One region of the Paenibacillus sp. SEL3 genome, then DNA from elsewhere that is predicted to be linked to it. Evidence: riboswitches for the same ligand, from Rfam matches in the RefSeq annotation. Region 1 holds a riboswitch; each other region holds the start of a gene.

Evidence for each region. A riboswitch is a leader RNA that binds a small molecule or an ion and turns the genes downstream of it on or off. The one in region 1 is predicted to bind cyclic di-AMP.
Region 2: it holds a riboswitch for cyclic di-AMP, as region 1 does, so the genes downstream of both, ACYCS5_RS15305 (C40 family peptidase) here and ACYCS5_RS28910 (3D domain-containing protein) in region 1, are expected to answer to the same signal.
Region 3: it holds a riboswitch for cyclic di-AMP, as region 1 does, so the genes downstream of both, ACYCS5_RS21505 (hypothetical protein) here and ACYCS5_RS28910 (3D domain-containing protein) in region 1, are expected to answer to the same signal.

Annotation. Positions count from the first base shown of each region.
Region 1 covers NZ_CM137725.1:6,424,875-6,428,153, forward strand. The annotation lists gene ACYCS5_RS28905 (polysaccharide deacetylase family protein) at 77-883, shown strand; gene ACYCS5_RS28910 (3D domain-containing protein) at 1,077-1,745, opposite strand; cyclic di-AMP (ydaO/yuaA leader) riboswitch at 1,752-1,920, opposite strand; gene ACYCS5_RS28915 (amino acid ABC transporter ATP-binding protein) at 2,151-2,873, opposite strand; gene ACYCS5_RS28920 (ABC transporter substrate-binding protein/permease) at 2,860-3,279, opposite strand, start outside.
Region 2 covers NZ_CM137725.1:3,321,607-3,324,885, forward strand. The annotation lists gene ACYCS5_RS15295 (4a-hydroxytetrahydrobiopterin dehydratase) at 1-4, shown strand, start outside; gene ACYCS5_RS15300 (GNAT family N-acetyltransferase) at 83-589, opposite strand; gene ACYCS5_RS15305 (C40 family peptidase) at 892-1,392, opposite strand; cyclic di-AMP (ydaO/yuaA leader) riboswitch at 1,398-1,535, opposite strand; gene ACYCS5_RS15310 (hypothetical protein) at 1,812-2,639, opposite strand; gene ACYCS5_RS15315 (M1 family metallopeptidase) at 2,651-3,279, opposite strand, start outside.
Region 3 covers NZ_CM137725.1:4,665,694-4,668,972, reverse strand. The annotation lists gene kdpA (potassium-transporting ATPase subunit KdpA) at 1-921, opposite strand, end outside; gene ACYCS5_RS21505 (hypothetical protein) at 1,333-1,728, opposite strand; cyclic di-AMP (ydaO/yuaA leader) riboswitch at 1,844-2,016, opposite strand; gene ACYCS5_RS21500 (glutathione peroxidase) at 2,483-2,968, shown strand; tRNA gene ACYCS5_RS21495 (tRNA-Leu) at 3,115-3,197, opposite strand.

The DNA of each region.
Region 1 (3,279 bases):
GCATATTTTTAATAGGACAGGTACATAATAGTCGAGAGCACCACTAGGTACCACTGCACGAAAAGGGGGGATACATATGCCGTACAGGGGAGTGTTGCCATGCTTGGCACTGTTACTAGCATTTTCAAGTTTACCCGTTCACGCGGATGCGCCTCCCAAGATCGGAACGCCCCATCCCAAGGAAGCAGCTGTTGCTTCTTCTGTACATCTGAGTACAGATCGAGCTACTCCTACATTAGCAATGTTGCGTAAAAAACATGCGGACATTTTTAAAATGTGCGGCCCACACACCCGCCAAATTGCCTTAACCTTTGATGATGTGCCCGATTCTAGGTATACGCCGCAGGTTTTGGACGTATTACACGCCAACGGCATCAAAGCCACCTTTTTCATCGTCGGTCACCGTGCGGAAAAGCATCCGGGGATTATACGTCGTATTATCCGTGAAGGCCATGCTATAGGAAATCATTCCTATACTCATCCGGATTTTAGGAAGGCTACACCAGAACGCTTTCGCAACCAGATTACAAAAACAGAACGTATTTTACAAGCCAGCGCAGGTTTTCGCCCCAAGTTGATTCGTCCACCCTACGGTGAAATTACAGAGCCTCAAATAAAGTGGGCACGTCGTCATGGCTACATGATTGTCAACTGGAATGTAGACTCTCTCGACTGGAAGGGACTAAGTAAAACACAAATTCAGCGAAATGTGATTCCAGCTACAGGGCCTGGCTCTATTATTTTAATGCACGCTGGTGGAGGTCAAAGTTCCAACTTGCAAGGCACTATCCAAGCTTTGCCGGGTCTAATTCACTCTCTAAAAGCTAAGGGCTACAAATTTGTGACAGTCCCCCGGCTACTCCACACATCGGAACGAAAATAACAGTATGTTTATAATTGAGGTCCAAGCTAAAGCAACGTAAAAAGGCTGTCTTACCAGCAGAAGTATTCTGCTCGTCAAGACAGCCTTTTTACGGATAGGACCTGATAAGAGTCCGACCTAGATATATACGGATATAGGCGTTATGTTTACATAATATATATTATGTTTAATTAAACTGTATATACGTACAATGCTATTTATCAATAACGTACAGCTTCACATTTTGAAATCCAAAGTCGTTCACAAATGATTTGTTGCCTGGAATAAAGATATCAATCCGCTTTCCTGTAATGGCGCTGCCCTGATCGCGAGCGACAGCTACAAAAGAATGATCCGGCAAACCTGGATGGGAGTAGCCTGTAACCAGTACTTTCGTGCCCATCGGAATGACGTTAGGATCTACCGCAATTGTACCTAGTTTAAGCGGATTGCCGTAGTAGTCCACTGCGCCCCATTTACCATTCTCATCGGCTGCGGCAGAATACGCTGAAGCCTTAACGTCAACTATTTTGCTATAGTTGAATGTTTTACCCCAAGCTTCAATCGTTGGCGCCTCATTCGCTGCTGCTTTCTCCGTAAGAAGCTGCGGCTTCGATTCCGAAGCTGCCTTTACACTTTTTTCGCCAGGCACCTTAATTTGCAGACCTGCATATATATTGCTGGAGGCAATGTTTGGGTTAGCCTTTGTTAGCTCGTCTACCGATACTCCATAACGTTGAGCAAGCAAAAAGAAGGTATCGCCCTCTTTGGCAGTGTGAAGCGAGGCAGCATCCGCTATTCCAGCTGTCTGTGCCAACCCTGCAATAGCTGCGGCAAGCACCGCAATTTTCATCGTTTTACCAATATGTTTTAAATGTTTCAAAGATATGTACCTCCTCTTTTATGCCTGCGAAGTTAGCTGTCGGATTCGGACTCAGGAGAAGCCCTATGCTTGTGCAATTCACCCCTAGGCATATTCCTCATCGTCTTATGACGTATCGGAATGGCTGCCGTTGTTACGTCCCCCGCACTTCCCATAGTTTGGGCCAGCATTTCAGCGCTTGTCTAACCGCATGCTGTCCCGGTAAGTTTTGGCTTACTGCATAATATCACAATTTTGTAACCTTATCCGCATGAAAATGTTGGGAACCCTGAACATCATACTACACTCGTTACAATTTTGTCATTAAGAAATCGATATTTGTTACGAAAGTATGGGGAAATGGTGACAAAATAAGAAAAGCCCTCCGTCAACGGAGAGCTTTTTTATGATTAGACCAGCACTTTCTTACAATACTTTGGCAAGAAAATCACGAGTGCGATCATGGCTTGGAGTGCCAAATACCTGGTCTGGTGCACCCTGCTCCACAATTTGACCGTTATCCATAAAGATAATTCGATCGCCTACCTCGCGGGCAAAGCCCATTTCATGCGTTACAATTACCATTGTCATACCGCCTTCGGCGAGCTTCTTCATTACATCCAGAACCTCTCCAACCATTTCAGGGTCCAATGCAGAAGTCGGCTCATCGAACAGCATTACGTGCGGCTGCATGGCCAAAGCACGCGCAATCGCAATACGTTGCTTCTGACCACCGGATAGCTGGTTCGGATAGGTATTCTTCTTATCCTCGAGCCCCACGGTACGCAGGAGTTCTAATGCAATTTTTTCCGCTTCCTTACCTGACTGTTTTCTAACCTGCGTCGGTGCAAGCGTCAGGTTCTGCAACACTGTTTTGTGTGGGAACAGATTAAAATGCTGGAACACCATCCCCATTTTTTCCCGGGTTACATTAATATTATGACCACGAGCTGTAATCGGCTCGCCCTCAAATAAAATCTCCCCATCCGTCGGCTGTTCTAACAGATTCATACAACGCAAAAACGTACTCTTCCCCGAACCGCTGGGACCGATGATAACGACAACTTCTCCTTTGGCGATATCTATATCAATGCCTTTTAAAATCTCATTCTTGCCGAACGATTTACGCAATTGTTTAACGGTGATCACTGGCTCTCAACTTCCTTTCCCATAAACCAAGCAGCTTAGACAAGCTGAATGTCATTACAAAATAAATAGCGGCTGTGATTATGAACGGACTTAATCCTTCGTAGGTAATATTCTTAATGACCTGGGCTTGATACATAATATCCACCATACCAATAGTCGAAATAATGGAGGATTCTTTAATAATTGTAATAAACTCATTACCTATAGCAGGCAAAATAGATTTAAACGCTTGTGGCAAAATGACGTGACGCATAGCTTTGCCTCGTCCCATACCCAATGAGCGTGCGGCCTCCATCTGTCCACGGTCTACTGCCTGGATACCTGCACGGAAAATTTCAGCCAGATATGCCGAGCTATTCAGAGACAATGTGATTATACCGGACTGGAGTGGAGTAAAATTGACACC
Region 2 (3,279 bases), 3.1 Mb from region 1:
TTGAGCTTGTAATGTTCTGTCGTATGATGATAAAAGCGCCTTCGCTATACAACATCGTGGTTGTATGCCGAAGGCGCTTTTATCATAGAACCTGGGTTGGGTGGTCTGGACGATATACCATACAATAAAACGGTTTTTTTCCATCGGGAGTCTGGCGTTCATAGGTATCTGTAAGCTCAAATCCAGCCGCCTTGTAGGCCCGAATAGCACGCCCATTCCAAGTGAGCACCTCTAGATCAATTTCATTCTTCGGGTTGCGTCGTTGGGCTTCCTCTGCAATGGCACGGACAAAATCTGATCCTTTGCCATGTCCGCATCTTTCAGGATGCATGCCAAGACCTAGCCGGGTCACACCGATCATAGGAAAATATTGAGCAAATCCTGTCAGCTTGTTCTCTTCATCCAGTACGGCAACATATTGCTCTTGGCGAAGCGTGGGACTCCCAAATTCGACTTCAAGCGCCTTCATTTGTTCCCAGGGGAGCCAACCGTATATGTTATAAGGTGGATCATAGCGCCACTCACAGATTGCAGCCGCTTGATGCTCGTCCATCGGTACGATCCGATAGTTGGATATTGAGGCCGGCATGTGTTCCATCCTCCTTTTACAGGTGCTTCAATCATTAACAACAGATTGTAGACAAGTCGCAGGGGAATAGCAAGCGTGTTTATTTTATACCCAAGACGGGTATACATTCAATAAGAAGGAATTACTGCTCATATGCTCCCCCAGCGGTGACGGTAAAACCGACGATGTTCGCTAAAATTGAAACCTTTTGAGGTGTCAGTTCGTCAGTAAAGATAATCATTGCTGATGTTGTGGACATAAAAAGCCGCAATTCGATTCCGGCAGAATCAAATTGCGGCTAGAGTTAGCTTGCTGTGCGTTAGTTATTCTACGTTGTCGTCATCAGGAATATCTGAAGCTACAGAATGGTAAGCGTCTGTGCTCATAATTCTTTTTGCACCGACATAGCGGTTAGCGTAATAATTTTCGTTCAGTGAGCTAACTACTACACCACGTGAAGTCGAGGAGTGGGCAAATTTCCCTTCACCTACGAAGATACCTACATGGGAAATGCCTCTTCCTGTGGTGTTGAAGAACACCAGGTCCCCAGGCCTCATTTCATCGCGGGATACAGAAGATCCCATTTTGAATTGTGATCCAGATTGATGCGGAAGTTTAATTCCCAGTTTGTTGAATACATACATTGTGAAGCCGGAGCAATCGAATCCCTCGAGTGTAGTGCCTCCGCTTCTGTAGTTCGTTCCTTTGGCATCTTGGATGACCTGGTCCATCTTGGAGTCTGCAAATGCACTGCCGCCACCGAATGTAAAAGATGTAAAGGCAATGGCAAGACTCATAGCTGCGATCGTTAGCTTCTTCTTCAAAAAAAATATACCCCTTCCAATGCCTGCGAGGTTAGCTTAAGGATTCGGTAGAAGGTTCCCCTATGACCACTCTGTTGCGAGATCAATTCACCCAAACTGGTTCCCCCGCTTCCTAGGTGCCAGGAATTAGGCTTTACTTAAGATGTGCACCTTGGAGAGCAGTATTCACAATAACGATATTTTTGAGATAAAGGTTACAATAAAGATTACAAAGTTGTTACTATCAGTTCACTGCGATTATTGTAACAAAGTCGGCTGGCTTTGGCAAATGTTTCATTGCAAAAAGTTACAAAAAAAATCTGCTCCTAATGTCCCAGGAACAGATCTTGTTAACAGTATTCAGTTATGTGCCGTTTGCGCGGTTATGCATAAAGTTTTTTCGACAGACGGAAATGAAGTGATTAACATAAAGGAAGGGCTTAGCTTCTACTGGAGATATCGGTATGCCATAGTCTGTACTGCGAACTGATATGCCACAGCCTGACCAGACTAGTAACAAAATGATACGATTGTTGGAGAATGAGCGCGAGCATGCCAGTCCAAATCATTGCCACGGTGCCAAATAGACCGAAGACCAGCAGCACACAAGCACCGAGCAAAAGGGATATACCGACAGCTGGGAGAAGCTGGCGAAAGAAGGCGAGCAGGGACGATAGTATGGCGTGACCACCGACAGTGCCTAGTTGCATATACAGGATGCACTGCCGAATGAACCATCCGTATGCCATCCATCCCATGGCATAGGGCAACAAGTGCAGCAGGTAAGAGGGAGATTGAAGCGTACCTGCTACAATAGGGTAGAGTCTCGGTACTACCCAAAAGGCGGGAATCAGCAGCAGTCCCAACTCGATGATGTAATACAACAGCGACGACATGCCATGGCGTTTCATACCTTTGAAAAAGGACAGGCTTTGCGGCTCAGTCGCATCGGTATGCAGGCTTTGATATATTCCGGCTCTAATGAAGGGAGTGATTAGTATGCGTAGTACAGTCGCCCCTAGTAGTATCCACAAATACACATGTACTTCCCGGCTGTCCATCAGAGCAATCTGGCTCTCCATCCAAAACAAGGTCTGTCCCAGCTCGTTTTGACCCTGATCAGGATAACGGAGCAATAGCGGGATAACGGCAGACTGCACCAGTCGATAGAGAAACACCCCCCACAGTAGTCGATACAGAAATAAAATGATAACGATATAGAATCGTATGCGCACCAGCGCCCAGCCCTCTTTTATAACAGTCCGCATCTATAGACACCTCACCATGACAGACTTCCAAGCAGTGTCTCCAACAGCTTGGTTACACTTATACTCCAACGGGTTTGTTGCTTTTCGTCCAATTCGGCTTTTAGGGTATTGTTAATATGCTTGTTCTCCAGTGCAATGGTATATAGGGGATCAAGGGTTACATAGGAAACGGGAGAAGTACTTTTGATCCGAAAAGTTGTGCTTTTGCCCGCACCGTCCCAAGCCTTGAATTTCGTGGTTCCATCCTTGAAGGTAAATTGGACAGGGATCTTGGGATAATCCGCCCCTTTTTTGCTGACCGTCACGACTGCTTCATATCCATTCTCCAGCTTGTGGTTTGTGATGTGATCCACTGAAAAGTCCGCCATCTGGCCGTCATATACATACTGTTCAAAATAGTGGCTCCATGAGCGTCCGGTGACTCTCTCCACGATACGTTGAAAATCCTGTGAGGACGGATGCTTAAATCGGTACGTCTGGACGTAGGTCCGCATAATGCGATCCATTTTTTTCATACCCACCTGACGTTCAATGCCCCGTAGTACCAGCTTGCCTCGAGAGTAGGCATTTTGCGCGTACTCAGCAGCCGAGCCGTACTTCCATGACTCACGGTTTAGCGGCTGTGGGGAGGATACCTGTC
Region 3 (3,279 bases), 1.8 Mb from region 1:
CGGATTACCTGTCTTCTCAGACACATACGTAATGGATAGAAAAATTAGAAACAATACCATCATGGAGCTAAAAATAATCCAGCCCTGCTTACGATTACGGGCAAACAATCCAAAGGTATACGGCAACGAAGCCGGCATTACCCACATTGCCAAAATTTCCAGCACGTTCGTCCAAGGACTTGGATTCTCAAAAGGATGCGCAGAGTTAGCTCCCGCATAACCGCCTCCGTTCGTCCCCAAATGCTTGATGGACTCCAGAGAAGCAATAGGTCCCATAGAAATTTGCTGTTGTGTTCCGCTAAGCGTCGTAAGATCCGCCGTAGGCTGTAGCGTCTGTGGTATCTTCAATCCCACCAGCACCAGCGTAAGCACAAAGGCCAGCGGCAGGAAAATCCTTATAATAGCTTTAATAAAATCTTGAAAGAAATTGCCCATCCCTTCACCGCGCCGCGTCAATCCTCTCATAAAAGCCGCAGCAACCGAAAAACCGGAAGCAGCCGAAGTGAACATCATCATCGTGACGAACGCCATCTGTGTCAGATACGTAAGCCCGCTTTCTCCGCTATAATGTTGGAGATTCGTATTCGTCATAAAGCTGATTACCGTATTAAAAGCTAGTGATGCTTCCATATTACTGTTTCCAGCCGGATTACCGGGAAGCATTCCCTGTAAACGCAACAGCAAGTAGCTGATTGCCACAAGCACGACGTTCGTAGCAATGAAACTCATAACATACGTAGTCCAACGCATGCTCTCCACTTTCTTCAAGCCTACTACCTTATAAATCAGCTTTTCTGTTCTGCCAAAAATCCGATCCGTCCGATTCGGTTCATTCGAGAATACATGATACATATATGTACCCATTGGCTTTACCAAGAGCAGCAATATAACGATCACAATTCCAATTTGAAGCAGCTCCATCCTCTATTCCTCCTTCAAAATGCTCCTGCGTTTGGAACAACAGACCCGATTAGACCATCTATGAAGTGCACACGTTTGCGAAAACCTGCTACCAATGATGCTTTAATGCTCAGATCTGTTGTTCTTCGCCCGCTCTATCCCTACAAGTGACTAGAACTTTTCAGGGTTCAGGAGTGCGTAGATTAAATACATAAACACAATAGCCGTAAGCCCGAGTATAACGATCATCCTCTTCGTCCTCCTTTAGAGGTCTGCGCATCACACCAGCGTACAAACAGCAGTATCACTCCATAACTCACAGCCATGACGAGCAGCATGTATATATCCATCATGTTTATACCCTCCGTATCGATCCTCAGATCGCCATTCTTATTCCATCATAAAATCATAAAACAACTATGTCATAAGTGCTTATCCGTTCAGCAGAAAACCCACCTCTCCGTTCAATGTGTAGATCACATGGTCCGCTCCCAATCCCCGATAAATTCCTTGTGGATTACAGCCGTGTGTAATAACATAGATCGATTCCGATGTTAGTGGTCGACATATTTGCAGGAAACGGCAAGTCAGATTCAAGCTGTTCTCGAACAAATACACACTACCAATTTCTTTTTTTGGAAAATTCCATTTTCCCGCTTGCATGGTATTGATGCGGACAATGTGCTCCACACCCATTTTTTTGAGCTGTCGTTCCTCCTGGGCGCTATTCGTGAGAACTGCAAACGCCAATTTTTTGAAAATAAGCAATTTCACAAAACTTCTGCCCGCTTCATTCGGTGCAGTGACAATAATTAACCGACCTTCCATCAGTAGCTCCTCTCCCGGTATAAAAAGACAACAAAAAGAAGCCGAAGGAAAAAGGCTTTCCTCCGGCTTCTGACATATCCATGATAAAATAAACCATGGCTGCACACGGCGGTTTGTTGCCTCTCCCTGTACGCTTACGAGGTTAGCTGTCGGATTCGGACGTGAGAGTCGCCCTATTTCTGGCACTTGACCGGAAAATTCACCCCATGAGACACACGGCTTCCAAAGCCGTACAGTCTCGATTGGTTCCCCCGCTTTTGCAACTGCAAAATTCAGCGCTATAGACATTTCGTTGTTGCTTCATTCAAGTTAATTTGAAATTACGTCTTGAATCATACACCCGCGCATGGAAGACTGTAAAGCTCAACTGCAGGGTTATAAATCGGGCTTTAGAGCATAGAAGATTAATAATAACGCTTACAATGCAACTATGCTTCTCACATCTCCTTTAATCTCTGTTTTTCATCCCTTTTTGAAAATGACAAGCATGTCAATATTGGCGTAGGGTAAAGCGTTATTGGCCTTTTTTTGTAAAAAGAGAAGAAAATACGCTATATGTACCAGCTAAACACCGATTGAACCCGCTTTTATAAGAAGAAACACCTTAATTCGCTCCATTTGCGGTGCGATTTACTGTTTTGAGCAAAATACGATTTTACAGCGCCTGAAGGCTTTATACAGCTTTTCCAGGCTTGCAACCCTTCTTTAAATTGTCTAAAATTTAATTGCTGAATATTGAATGAGGAGAGATGCTATGACCGTTTATGAATATGATGCGCAAACCCTGCAAGGGAAACAAATTCCGTTATCCACATTTGAAGGGAACGTTCTTCTTATCGTGAACACTGCCAGCAAATGTGGGTTAACCCCCCAATACAAAGCGCTACAAGAGCTATATGACCAGTATCATGAACAGGGGCTCGAAATTTTGGGATTTCCCAGCAACCAGTTTGCCAAACAAGAGCCAGGTTCCAATGAGGAGATCTCCGAGTTTTGCCAGATCAATTATGGTGTCACCTTTCCGATGTTCGCCAAGACAGATGTCAATGGCGATCAAGCACACCCCTTATTTCGCTACCTGACCCAAACAGCTCCGGGGGTATTAGGGTCCAAAGCGATCAAATGGAATTTCACTAAATTCTTAATTACAAGAGAAGGTAACGTATTTAAGCGCTATGCACCGCAAACCACGCCAGATAAGCTGGCGGGAGATATAGAGAAGCTTTTGCAGCAAAACTGATATTCTTCATTATCACAGTTAATAAACGACCTGTTGCAACCGTGGCTTCCGTGGCTAAAGAATATAACGAAAAATGCTTAATAAAAAAAAGCATCCTTTCACGTAAACCGTGTCAGGATGCTTTTTTAACTAGATCTTGCATATAATGCGGTCGAGAGGACTCGAACCTCCACGGGCGTACGCCCACTACCCCCTCAAGATAGCGTGTCTGCCATTCCACCACGACCGCAAATCATAATGTATTGAGGCAACAGATTTATTATACTCTCTCATCAACTATTTGTAAACAAAAATATTATAATTATTTTAAC